Regions from separate parts of the Psychrobacillus sp. FSL K6-2365 genome, predicted to be linked through region 2. Evidence: a T-box and tRNA genes for the amino acid it is inferred to sense, from the RefSeq annotation. Region 2 holds a T-box; the other holds one or more tRNA genes.
What was found. A T-box is a leader RNA that pairs with one kind of tRNA and senses whether it is charged. The one in region 2 lies ahead of ileS (isoleucine--tRNA ligase), so its partner is inferred to be a tRNA-Ile.
Positions count from the first base shown of each region.

Region 1: it encodes a tRNA-Ile, which carries the amino acid that the T-box ahead of ileS (isoleucine--tRNA ligase) is inferred to sense. The anticodon was not compared.

Region 1 covers NZ_JBBOOO010000001.1:2,983,892-2,990,549, forward strand. The annotation lists gene MKY29_RS14855 (isochorismate synthase) at 1-40, opposite strand, end outside; gene MKY29_RS14860 (1,4-dihydroxy-2-naphthoate polyprenyltransferase) at 193-1,104, shown strand; gene MKY29_RS14865 (hypothetical protein) at 1,156-1,995, opposite strand; tRNA gene MKY29_RS14870 (tRNA-Glu) at 2,211-2,282, opposite strand; tRNA gene MKY29_RS14875 (tRNA-Ser) at 2,289-2,379, opposite strand; tRNA gene MKY29_RS14880 (tRNA-Asn) at 2,385-2,459, opposite strand; tRNA gene MKY29_RS14885 (tRNA-Ile) at 2,464-2,540, opposite strand; tRNA gene MKY29_RS14890 (tRNA-Gly) at 2,548-2,621, opposite strand; tRNA gene MKY29_RS14895 (tRNA-Phe) at 2,628-2,703, opposite strand; tRNA gene MKY29_RS14900 (tRNA-Asp) at 2,776-2,851, opposite strand; tRNA gene MKY29_RS14905 (tRNA-Met) at 2,855-2,929, opposite strand; tRNA gene MKY29_RS14910 (tRNA-Ser) at 3,018-3,110, opposite strand; tRNA gene MKY29_RS14915 (tRNA-Ile) at 3,121-3,197, opposite strand; tRNA gene MKY29_RS14920 (tRNA-Met) at 3,204-3,277, opposite strand; tRNA gene MKY29_RS14925 (tRNA-Ala) at 3,300-3,375, opposite strand; tRNA gene MKY29_RS14930 (tRNA-Pro) at 3,388-3,464, opposite strand; tRNA gene MKY29_RS14935 (tRNA-Arg) at 3,472-3,548, opposite strand; tRNA gene MKY29_RS14940 (tRNA-Leu) at 3,567-3,655, opposite strand; tRNA gene MKY29_RS14945 (tRNA-Gly) at 3,671-3,745, opposite strand; tRNA gene MKY29_RS14950 (tRNA-Leu) at 3,763-3,847, opposite strand; tRNA gene MKY29_RS14955 (tRNA-Lys) at 3,871-3,943, opposite strand; tRNA gene MKY29_RS14960 (tRNA-Thr) at 3,950-4,025, opposite strand; tRNA gene MKY29_RS14965 (tRNA-Val) at 4,039-4,114, opposite strand; rRNA gene rrf (5S ribosomal RNA) at 4,140-4,255, opposite strand; rRNA gene MKY29_RS14975 (23S ribosomal RNA) at 4,377-6,658, opposite strand, start outside.
Region 2 covers NZ_JBBOOO010000001.1:1,376,352-1,383,009, reverse strand. The annotation lists gene ileS (isoleucine--tRNA ligase) at 1-2,310, opposite strand, end outside; T-box leader at 2,384-2,603, opposite strand; gene MKY29_RS06560 (DivIVA domain-containing protein) at 2,653-3,162, opposite strand; gene MKY29_RS06555 (YlmH family RNA-binding protein) at 3,260-4,048, opposite strand; gene MKY29_RS06550 (YggT family protein) at 4,097-4,360, opposite strand; gene MKY29_RS06545 (cell division protein SepF) at 4,379-4,858, opposite strand; gene MKY29_RS06540 (YggS family pyridoxal phosphate-dependent enzyme) at 4,855-5,547, opposite strand; gene MKY29_RS06535 (YlmC/YmxH family sporulation protein) at 5,628-5,861, opposite strand; gene sigG (RNA polymerase sporulation sigma factor SigG) at 6,102-6,658, opposite strand, start outside.

The DNA of each region.
Region 1 (6,658 bases), 1.6 Mb from region 2:
AACGGTATTTTGTATCAATGGTACCGGTGGTTTTCGGCATAAATATGACCTCCGTTTAATAACTACTCTTTTATCTAGGTTAATTAAATTACTCTACCCTTAATCATACATCTTTCTACACATTTCAGCACACATTTAGCCATAAATTTATGCTAAAATTGAGATTGGATTCTTTTAAAGGAGAGAAAAATTATGTCACATGAATTTCAAGCAGACAAAGGTTGGCGTGTTTGGTGGAAATTAACAAGGCCACATACTCTTACTGCTTCATTTGCACCTGTTTTTTTAGGTACAATGATTGCCCTATACGAGGCAAATATTGACTGGCTATTATTTATTGCTATGTTATTAGCTTGTCTTCTAATACAAGCTGCTACAAATATGTTTAACGAGTATTATGATTTTGTACGAGGACTTGATAGTGAGGAATCGGTTGGTATAGGAGGAGCAATAGTACGTAATGGTGTAAAACCCAAAACCGTTATGCAACTAGCTCTATTACTATATTTAATAGCAGCTATTTTAGGAATTTATATTTGTTATGAAAGCTCTTGGCTATTATTAGTAGTTGGTGCAATTTCTATGGCCGTTGGATACTTCTATACTGGTGGACCTTACCCTATTTCTAGTACTCCATTTGGAGAGTTATTCAGTGGATTGTTCATGGGAATGCTCATTGTTTTAATTGCAGTATATATTCAAGTTGGTTCAGTACCACTATTTGCTGTTTGGTTATCTGTACCAAGTGCCCTGTTAGTTGCTGCAATAATGCTTTCTAATAATATTCGCGATTTAGTCGAAGACACCATAGGTGGACGAAAAACGATGGCTATATTAGTTGGTAGGAAGAACGCCATTACTATTTTAGCTTCTTATTTTATTTTGTCTTATCTTTGGATTATTGCTTTAGTTGTTTTGCAAATAATCACTCCATGGAGTTTATTGGTTTTGTTAAGTATGAAAAAACCTATACATGCGATAAAACTATTTAAACAAACAGAAAATCCAGTTCAGGTTGCGCCTGCTATGAAAGACACCGCACTTACGAATACGATTTTTGTATTCCTTTTAGGCTTAGGTCTATTGATTGGCTATTATGTATAATATTTTAAAAAACCAGAATGCTATTAAAAAGCTAGCACTCTGGTTTTTTTCTTATTTATATGATAATAACTCTGCTTTAAGTACACCTTTTTTATCGACAAGCTTGATAATTCCGATTCCGGGTGCGATATAGAACGTGTAGCCATAGTTTGTACGAACAACTACCACGTTTTGGAATGTTCCGGCTTTTACTTTAACCGTACTAGTAGTACTTTCCACAAATACATTATAAAAAGCTTGATTGTTGTCCTCTGTTAGATAATATTCTCTCGTTGTTTTTCCTTCAATCAATGGAAAAGCGAGATCAAGTATGGCCCAATCTGTATGACTTACCCCAAATATTAAACGATCTTTACGTTCAATATAAGTAAAATTATTTAGGATATCACCTTTCTTCTTTAAAAAAGCTTCCGTCATATCGTATTCAGAATTATAGGAATCACTAACAGTAAATTCATTTTGTGTATTTTCAGTAAAGCTAGGAGAATAAACAAGCTTCATCCCTGCTTTTGGTGTTAGCCCACCTATTACTTCTTTATTAAGCAAAGCTAGCTTACTTTTAGATGGAGTTTCATATTTCACTTTAGAACCTTTTTGTATGAAACTACTTGCCCCTACTCCATATAAGCCACCATTTGTTCCCTTATACGTATAGACTCTATATTCATCACCTTTTTTTAGTGTGCGTACTTTATTAAGTGATCCATTGGAGCCAACTTTAACTAAATTCGTGTCTGCAAGAATTGTTACTTTACCTATTTGCCCTTGTTTTAACTCTGTTTTTCCCCACATAACTTTGTTTGTAGCTGCGTCTGCTTGCATGTGACCTAAGCTTGTGAAGCCTAACGCTAGTACAAGTATGAGCATAACTTTACTAAATTTTTGAAACAACTATAACCTCTCCCTTCAATAGAAATGATATCATATTTTAAATTCACTCTATATATAACCTAGGGTTCATTATTTATGCGTTATCACTGGTCATTATGTTGTATGCATTCTATTGAATGACCGTTCCATACATCGACATAGAAAAAGAGAAAGGAATAAAATAAAAGTTAAAAATAAAAAAAGGTAACCAATGATTGGTTACCTTTTTTTGAGTATGACCCCTACGGGATTCGAACCCGTGTTACCGCCGTGAAAGGGCGGTGTCTTAACCGCTTGACCAAGGGGCCAATATATGGCGGAGAAGGAGGGATTTGAACCCTCGCGCCGGTTGCCCGACCTACACCCTTAGCAGGGGCGCCTCTTCAGCCACTTGAGTACTTCCCCATATATGGCTCCGAAGGTAGGACTCGAACCTACGACCGATCGATTAACAGTCGATTGCTCTACCACTGAGCTACTTCGGAATAATGGTGGGCCTAAATGGACTCGAACCATCGACCTCACGCTTATCAGGCGTGCGCTCTAACCAGCTGAGCTATAGGCCCATTATTTTGGAGCGGGTGAAGAGAATCGAACTCTCATCATCAGCTTGGAAGGCTGAGGTTTTACCACTAAACTACACCCGCATTAAATGGTGGCTCAGGACGGAATCGAACCGCCGACACAAGGATTTTCAGTCCTTTGCTCTACCGACTGAGCTACTGAGCCTCTTCAATTTTAAATTAAGCTAATTATTCAAGCCAAATTTCCAATTGATATGTATTAACATTCATATATAAATGGCGGTCCCGACCGGGATCGAACCGGCGATCTCCTGCGTGACAGGCAGGCATGTTAACCGCTACACCACGGGACCATTTGGTTGCGGGGACAGGATTTGAACCTGCGACCTTCGGGTTATGAGCCCGACGAGCTACCACTGCTCCACCCCGCGACGTTATATATTTACAAAATCGATGGTACATTGCTTAAAAATAGTGAGACACATTCTTCGGCTTACACCTGCATCAATTAGATTAAAATGGAGGAGGAAGAGGGATTCGAACCCCCGCGCGGTATGACCCGCCTGTCGGTTTTCAAGACCGATCCCTTCAGCCAGACTTGGGTATTCCTCCAAGATATTGATGGTGGACCTTGCAGGACTCGAACCTGCGACCGGACGGTTATGAGCCGTCTGCTCTAACCAACTGAGCTAAAGGTCCTTAAGATGGCGGCAGAGGGAGTCGAACCCACGACCTTTCGGGTATGAACCGAGTGCTCTAGCCAACTGAGCTACACCGCCAAGATTTCAACTTTTTTTAAAATGGTGGAGCCTAGCGGGATCGAACCGCTGACCTCCTGCGTGCAAGGCAGGCGCTCTCCCAGCTGAGCTAAGGCCCCGAAAATAATAACTGGTCGGGAAGACAGGATTCGAACCTGCGACCCCTTGGTCCCAAACCAAGTGCTCTACCAAGCTGAGCTACTTCCCGTCAAATATGGTGCGCTCGGCAGGACTCGAACCTGCAACCTCTTGATTCGTAGTCAAGTGCTCTATCCAATTGAGCTACGAGCGCATATGTTTTTCATAAAAGTGGTGCCGAGGACCGGAATCGAACCGGTACGGTAGTCACCTACCGCAGGATTTTAAGTCCTGTGCGTCTGCCAGTTCCGCCACCCCGGCACTTTAGTGAATCTTTGGAGCGGAAGACGAGGTTCGAACTCGCGACCCCCACCTTGGCAAGGTGGTGTTCTACCACTGAACTACTTCCGCTCGGTTATTAAATTAAATGGTGCGGGTGAAGGGAGTCGAACCCCCACGCCTTGCGGCGCTAGATCCTAAGTCTAGTGCGTCTGCCAGTTCCGCCACACCCGCATACATTATTCACTATAAAGTGATGAGCCATGTAGGATTCGAACCTACGACCCTCTGATTAAAAGTCAGATGCTCTACCAACTGAGCTAATGGCTCTAAAAATGGTGCCGGAGAAAGGACTTGAACCCTCAACCTACTGATTACAAGTCAGTTGCTCTACCAGTTGAGCTACTCCGGCAGGAGTAAATATATGGTGGAGGATGACGGGCTCGAACCGCCGACCCTCTGCTTGTAAGGCAGATGCTCTCCCAGCTGAGCTAATCCTCCTGGGTAAATTATGTATTTATTGCAAGCCCAGCGACGTCCTACTCTCACAGGGGGAGACCCCCAACTACCATCGGCGCTGAAGAGCTTAACTTCCGTGTTCGGTATGGGAACGGGTGTGACCTCTTCGCCATCATCACTAGACTTGAATACTTTTGAAAGACATGCTTTATTATAACAACTCTGTAGAATTTTTCAAGGGTTATTTAATAAAAAATTTATTCTTTCAAAACTGGATAAACGACATTGTTACGTTAAACAAAATTTGGTTAAGTCCTCGATCGATTAGTATTCGTCAGCTGCACGTGTCGCCACGCTTCCACCCCGAACCTATCTACCTCATCGTCTTTGAGGGATCTTACTTACTTGCGTAATGGGAAATCTCATCTTGAGGGGGGCTTCGTGCTTAGATGCTTTCAGCACTTATCCCGTCCACACATAGCTACCCAGCGATGCTCTTGGCAGAACAACTGGTACACCAGCGGTGTGTCCATCCCGGTCCTCTCGTACTAAGGACAGCTCCTCTCAAATTTCCTACGCCCACGACGGATAGGGACCGAACTGTCTCACGACGTTCTGAACCCAGCTCGCGTACCGCTTTAATGGGCGAACAGCCCAACCCTTGGGACCGACTACAGCCCCAGGATGCGATGAGCCGACATCGAGGTGCCAAACCTCCCCGTCGATGTGGACTCTTGGGGGAGATAAGCCTGTTATCCCCGGGGTAGCTTTTATCCGTTGAGCGATGGCCCTTCCATGCGGAACCACCGGATCACTAAGCCCGTCTTTCGACCCTGCTCGACTTGTAGGTCTCGCAGTCAAGCTCCCTTCTGCCTTTACACTCTTCGAATGATTTCCAACCATTCTGAGGGAACCTTTGGGCGCCTCCGTTACACTTTAGGAGGCGACCGCCCCAGTCAAACTACCCGCCTGACACTGTCTCCTACCCGGGTTACGGGTATGGGTTAGAATTTCAATACAACCAGGGCAGTATCCCACCGACGCCTCCTCCGAAGCTGGCGCTCCGGGCTCTAAGGCTCCTGCCTATCCTGTACAAGTTGCACCAAAATTCAATATCAAGCTATAGTAAAGCTCCACGGGGTCTTTCCGTCCTGTCGCGGGTAACCTGCATCTTCACAGGTACTATAATTTCACCGAGTCTCTCGTTGAGACAGTGCCCAGATCGTTACGCCTTTCGTGCGGGTCGGAACTTACCCGACAAGGAATTTCGCTACCTTAGGACCGTTATAGTTACGGCCGCCGTTTACTGGGGCTTCAATTCGCACCTTCGCTTGCGCTAAGCACTCCTCTTAACCTTCCAGCACCGGGCAGGCGTCAGCCCCTATACTTCACCTTACGGTTTTGCAGAGACCTGTGTTTTTGCTAAACAGTCGCCTGGGCCTATTCACTGCGGCTCTTCTAGGCTATGCACCCAAAAGAGCACCCCTTCTCCCGAAGTTACGGGGTCATTTTGCCGAGTTCCTTAACGAGAGTTCTCTCGCTCACCTTAGGATTCTCTCCTCGACTACCTGTGTCGGTTTGCGGTACGGGCACCTATCACCTCGCTAGAGGCTTTTCTTGGCAGTGTGAAATCAGGAACTCCGGACATACGTCCTCGCCATCACAGCTCAATGTTATAGAATGCGGATTTGCCTACATTCACACCTTACTGCTTGGACATGCATAACCAACAGCATGCTTACCCTATCCTTCTGCGTCCCCCCATTACTCAAACGGTGGTTTGGTGGTACAGGAATATCAACCTGTTATCCATCGCCTACGCCTATCGGCCTCGGCTTAGGTCCCGACTAACCCTGAGCGGACGAGCCTTCCTCAGGAAACCTTAGTCATACGGTGGACGGGATTCTCACCCGTCTTTCGCTACTCATACCGGCATTCTCACTTCTAAGCGCTCCACCAGTCCTTCCGGTCTGACTTCAACGCCCTTAGAACGCTCTCCTACCACTGATACCAAAGGTATCAATCCACAGCTTCGGTGATTTGTTTAGCCCCGATACATTTTCGGCGCAGCGTCACTCGACCAGTGAGCTATTACGCACTCTTTAAATGATGGCTGCTTCTAAGCCAACATCCTGGTTGTCTAAGCAACGCCACATCCTTTTCCACTTAACAAATACTTTGGGACCTTAGCTGGTGGTCTGGGCTGTTTCCCTCTTGACTACGGATCTTATCACTCGCAGTCTGACTCCCAAACATAAATCATTGGCATTCGGAGTTTGTCTGAATTCGGTAACCCGGGATGGGCCCCTAGTCCAAACAGTGCTCTACCTCCAAGATTCTAACGTTTGAGGCTAGCCCTAAAGCTATTTCGGAGAGAACCAGCTATCTCCAGGTTCGATTGGAATTTCTCCGCTACCCACACCTCATCCCCGCACTTTTCAACGTGCGTGGGTTCGGACCTCCAGTAAGTGTTACCTTACCTTCATCCTGGACATGGGTAGATCACCTGGTTTCGGGTCTACGACCACATACTCATTCGCCCTATTCAGACTCGCTTTCGCTGCGGCTCCGTCTTCTCAACTTAAC
Region 2 (6,658 bases):
CTCTAAATAAGCCCAAAGCTCATCTGTCGTATGAGGCAAGATAGGTGTTACTAATTTTAGTAGAGCTAATAATGTATCATACATAACTGTTTGCATAGCACGGCGATCCGAGTGGTCCTCGCCATAGATATACACAACATCTTTTGCAATATCTAAGTAGAATGAACTTAACTCACTTGATACAAAGTTATTCACCGTATGATATACACTTGCAAAATCGTAGCGATCATATGCAGCTCTTACTGTTGTAATTACTTCTTGAAGTTTCATGTACATATACTGATCCACTTCACGAAGATCCTTGAATTCCACACGATTATTAACAGGATGGAAATCACTAATATTACCATGTAAGAATCTGAATGTATTACGGATTTTACGATATACTTCTGATACCTGTTTGAAGATCGCATCTGATACACGTACATCTGCTGTATAATCTACAGAAGCTACCCACAAACGTACAATGTCTGCACCTAACTGATTTATCACTTTAGAAGGAACGATTACGTTCCCTAATGATTTACTCATTTTACGTCCATTTCCATCCAATGTGAAACCATGGCTTAACAAACCTTTGTAAGGAGCGTGACCAAACATAGCCGTACTTGTTATTAACGAAGAGTTAAACCAACCACGATATTGATCCGATCCCTCTAGATATAAGTCAGCTGGGAATACTAAATCGTCGCGTTCTTCTAGGACACCTTGATGAGATGAACCGGAATCGAACCATACATCCATAATATCTGTTTCTTTCGTAAAGATACCATTGGGACTTCCAGCATGTGTAAATCCTTCTGGTAGTAATTCCTTCGCTTCTTTTTCAAACCAAATATTTGAACCGTGCTCACGGAATAGTTTAGAAACATGTGAAATAGTCTCTTCTGTCAGAATCGGTTCTCCATCTTCCCCATAAAATACTGGAATTGGAACTCCCCATACACGCTGACGAGAAATACACCAGTCTCCACGATCGCGAATCATGTTAAATAGACGAGTCTCCCCCCATGCAGGAGTAAACTTGGTATCCCGAATAGCTTGTAGCAATTCATCTCTAAATGCCTCAATAGAAGCAAACCATTGTGCTGTAGCACGATAAATAACTGGTTTTTTTGTACGCCAGTCATGCGGATATGAATGTGTAATAAATGTAAGTTTCTCAAGCGCACCTGCAGCCTCTAAAGCTTCTGTAATCGCTTTGTTAGCTGTGTCATAAAATAATCCTTCAAAACCAGGTGCTTCAGCAGTCATTACACCGCGGTCATCAACTGGACAAAGAACATCTAAGCCGTAAGCTTTTCCAACGTAAAAGTCATCTTCCCCGTGTCCAGGAGCTGTATGAACACATCCAGTCCCAGATTCAGTTGTTACATGCTCTCCTAAAATGATAAGAGAATCACGATCGTATAATGGATGTTTCGCTACGAGACGATCCATTTCCTTACCTTCCAGTGTACGTTCTACTGTATATTCTTCCCAGCCTAATTCTTCCGCAACAGATTTTACTAAATCTAATGCAACGACAAATTTAGAACCTTTCGTATTAACAACTGCATACTCAACTTTAGGATGCAAGGAAATAGCTAGGTTTGCAGGAATTGTCCAAGGTGTTGTAGTCCAAATGATAAATTTTGTTCCTTCTTCCAGAACTCCTTTTCCTTCAGTCACCTCAAAGCTTACATAAATAGATGGTGATTTTTTATCTTGGTATTCAATTTCTGCTTCAGCCAATGCTGATTCACTTGATGGTGACCAGTAAACAGGCTTTAACCCTTTATAAATATATCCTTTTTTAGCCATTGCACCGAATACTTCAATTTGACGTGATTCAAATGCAGGAGTTAATGTAACATATGGATTATCCCAGTCCCCACGAACACCCAAACGTTTGAATTGTGAGCGTTGATTGTCAATTTGTTGATATGCATACTCCTCACAAAGCTTCCTAAACTCTGCTAAAGACATCTCTTTACGTTTTACACCTTTATTGGTTAGTGCTTGCTCGATTGGCAGACCATGTGTATCCCAGCCTGGAACATAAGGTGCATGGAAGCCTGACATAGACTTGTGACGGACAATCATATCTTTTAATACTTTATTTAATGCATGACCCATATGAAGATCACCATTGGCATAAGGTGGTCCATCATGTAGTACAAAAAACGGACGATCTTTTGTATGGTCCTGTACCTTTTTATAAATATCCTGATCTGCCCATTTAGTTTGAATTTCTACTTCTTTCACTGGTAAATTTCCACGCATAGGGAAATCAGTTTTTGGCATTAATAACGTATCTTTGTATTCCATCTTATAACCTCCTAATTATTAAAAGCATGAGTACTGTAAAGGAGTGGCGAAAACAAAAAAACTCCACATCCCTAAAAGGGACGAGGAGTTATGCTCGCGGTACCACCCTACTTGCGATTTGTATAAAATCGCCGCTTAGAATGCCATAACGGGGCATTAACCGAAGACACTTACTATTTGTTCAGTGCCCTTGCTCCAAAGTGATATTCTAAATAAGATTCTACCCTGAGCTCTCACCACCCTCAAGTCGCTTTGTCGAAATCTATTTTAGACGTCTTTTTCAACGCATATTATATGATATGAAATTATTATAGGTAAAGTATGGCTATGAGTCAAGAAATGTTAATCTTCCGTAACAGATATACGATCAATTGCTTCTGTATCCACATCATATTCCATTAAATGATTCCAGTCATCTGTGTTGATCAAATCTAGCTGGGCTTCGACTAACATTTTAAAACGATTTCGGAAAACTTTTGACTGCTTTTTCAAGTCCTCGATTTCCAATGCAATCCTTCTAGCCTTAGTTAAAGCTTCATTAACAATTCGATCAGCATTTTTTTCTGCCTCTTTCACAATTAACTTCGCTTCTTTTTGTGAATTGCGACGAACCTCTTCTGCTGCCTCTTGTGCAACGACAATTGACTTATGTAATGTCTCTTCAATTGAAGTAAAATGACCAACCTTTTCGCTTGAAGTTTTAAGCTTTGTTTCTAATTCCTTTTTTTCTTTCATCAATATTTCAAGATCTTTCATAATTTGATCAAGGAATTCGTTTACTTCATCTTCATTATATCCTCTAAATCCTTTACCAAATTCCTTGTTATGTATATCAAGTGGTGTCAGTGGCATTTTAACATCTCCTTTACTTACTATTCTTGTATTCTTTCTTACATTATACATTTCCAAGAAGGTGAATACATCTAAATTTGAAATATTCTTATAAAAATTAACTTTTAAGTTCTAACCTGCCTATTTGTAGTCGTAATTTATCTTTTTTTGTTCTTCCTTCGATCATTATTAATTTTACTCTTCCATGCCCTCTAATAGAAAGTAAATCAAGTTCTTGTAACTCAAGAGATACCTGATCCTTTTCTGACCAGTTCACTTTGACCTTACCAGCTTGAATAAGGGATGCAGATTTTTGACGAGAAATATTAAAAACTGCCGCAATCACTGTGTCTAACCTAAGGGAACTAACCGTTAAAGTATCAGTTATCCATTCCTCCTGTTGAACAAAATAATCGATTGGATTTTCTATCACATTTATATGAACTTTCACTTTCCCAATGGATGTGAAATTAGCTCGAACGTAATCTAAAACCTCTAAGGCAACGACGAACTGAATGGCTCCATCTTGTACGCGTATATCACCAAATTTACTACGATCAATTCCTAGTGACATCATTGAACCAAGAACATCCTTGTGCTTTAGCGTAACAAATTTAGTAGGATAATGAACTTCCACTACTTTCGAAGAGAAATCGTTATCAGATGGAGTAAAATAAGAAGGAAACAATAAGACTCTTCTTCTCTCCGCATCCTCTAGTGCACCTTGAGCGCTAGAGTCAATCTCTTCATATTGCCTACGAATCGAGTCTACGATAAATTGCTGCCTTGGGTCTAGAAAGTCCGTCAACTTAGGAGCATATCGATCCTCAACTTCCCGCATCATACTCACAACCTGTTCTATAAATGGCTGTTCTTCTTTTCTAAAATGTTGCAATACATTTTCCATTTTAATATTTCCCTTTCGACTATAGTAAAAAACCCCACGAAAGTGAGGTTAGACAACTATATTAGCTATATAATATATGCCTGTCATTGCTAGGTTTAATACAAAAATTGCCACAATTGGTGAGATATCAATCATCCCTAATGGAGGAATAATTTTTCTAAATGGTTCTAAGTATGGCTCACATATTTTCCCTAAAAACTTTCCAAAACCTGATTGTTGAATGCTCGGAACCCATGACATTAAAATATACGCTATTAATGCATACGTATAAATTTGAACACCCCAGCTTATTAAAGATAAAACTAATCCCATAATTTAAATACTCCTCTGTTAATCTAAGTCATTATAGTAATAATCCGATATTGCACCATCGACTTCAACAGAATCTGGTGCACAAAGGAATATATCCGTACCTATTCTTTGTATGTCTCCACCTAAAGCGTACACTGTCCCACTTAAAAAGTCGATTATTCGAATTCCCTGCTCCTTATCAATTCGTTGCAAATTTACAATTACAGCCTTTTTACTTTTTAAGTGTTCAGATATATCTTGTGCTTCTGCATACACTCTCGGCTCTATCAATATTACTTTTGATGACTTTTGGACATTTTGAATACTAACGAGATTAGGAGTGTTCATATCCTTTGGAATCGTATTAAATTTACGTTCTTTAGGAGCAGACTTTACAGTTTGTTGCTTTATATTATTATCAACTGTTTTTTGCTGCTGAGGTCTTGGTTGCTGCGCTTCTGATGCTTCCTCATCTTCATCTAAGTAGAAGAAGTTTTTCATCCAGTTTTTCATGCTCATACAATTCCCTCCCTCTCTTTTCCAACCAATGCTGTTCCGACTCTAATAAATGTTGCACCTTCTTCTATTGCTATCTCATAATCCCCAGACATTCCCATGGAAAGTTCTGTACAAGGGGCGCCTGCTATTTGTTTAGCTGCAATTTTACTTTGGAGTTGTTTCAATCTGCGGAAAACATTTCGAATGATTGTGTCATCTTCCGTATTAGGTGCCATTGTCATCAATCCAATAATGCGAATACGTTTATGGTTTTTAAGCTGATCTACAAATGCTTCTACTTCTTCAAAAGCAAGCCCATGTTTTGACTCTTCTTGGGATACGTTTACTTGTACAAAACAATCCTTTGTGGAGGTAGCTCTTTTCTCAATTTCATCCGCTAAACTCATCCGGTCTAATGAATGCAAGAAATTTATATGGTTAATAACTGATTTAACTTTTCTTGTTTGCAATGAACCTATGTAATGCCACCCAACATCATTAGAAATGGCATCTAACTTTTTCTGTAAACCCTCTGGTCGATTTTCTCCCAAATGCCGAATACCATTTTCTATTACCTCGTTTGTTCGACTAACTGAAACTTCTTTTGTTACTGCTATTAATGTAATATCTTCTAACTTTCTATTACCTCGGTCGCATGCATTTTGCATACGCTGTTGAATTTGTTCTAAGTTTTGTTGTACGTTTGTCATTCGAAACCCAACTTTTCATCAATTGTTTTTGTTTATTGTATCAATGAAAAGCCGTTTTATCAATGATGAACATTGTAAGTCTATGTTTTTGATACAATTATAACATCTTTTCCAATTATCGCTATATTTTGTACGGCTATTTTCTTTGTGTCTCTTTTTTTATTAAAAAAAGTTGGATACGCTCCATTTTCTTCTACTAAAAATGAAATAATATAACCAGTTTCTTTATCAATTTCTGCGTCTACAATATAGCCGAGTAATTGCCCACTCTTTGCTTCTATTACTTCTTTTTGCTGCGCATCTGAAAATTTCATCATTAACCCCCTTTATTCATTATATGAATGAAAATGAAAAAAACGCTTTTTTTCTAAAAAGAAAAAAATCCAGATCTTAAACGCTTCGTTCTAATGCATAAATACGGAATCCTACTTGTAACTACCTATATGATTTTTTAAGTGTTTTCTGCCGGACCAAGCTAACTTGTTGTTCTTAAGAAATTTATAACAACAGAAAAACGCTTCTTCTAAAAAGAAAAAGCGTTTTTGCTAAATAACTTATGGATTCAATTGGCTTTGAATAGTTGATAAGGCACTTTTCTCTAATCTTGAAATTTGTGCCTGCGATAAACCTAAGTCCATTGCTATTTCTGTTTGTGTAGCTCCATAGTAAATTCTCTTCGTTAATATTTTCTTTTGTCTTGTATCTAGCTTCTGAAAACTATCCTTCACAGTAAAATAAGTTACCCATTGATCTTCGGATACATCATTATCGCATAATTGGTCCATCATATAAATAGCGTCTCCACCATCACTGAATATTGGCTCTTGTAAAGATACAGGATCTTGAATAGCATCTAAAGCAATTAATATATCCTCCACTGAAATATCTAGCTCTTTTGACAAGTCATCCAAGGTTGGTTCTTGTAAATGTTCGTTGATAAACTGTTCCTTTGCTTTCATAGCTTTATATGCAATATCTCTTAACGATCTTGATACTCGTACTGAATGATGATCACGTAAGTGTCTTTTTATTTCTCCAATAATCATAGGAACTGCATACGTAGAAAAACGGACGTTATGCTTTAAATCGAAATTCTCAATTGATTTGATGA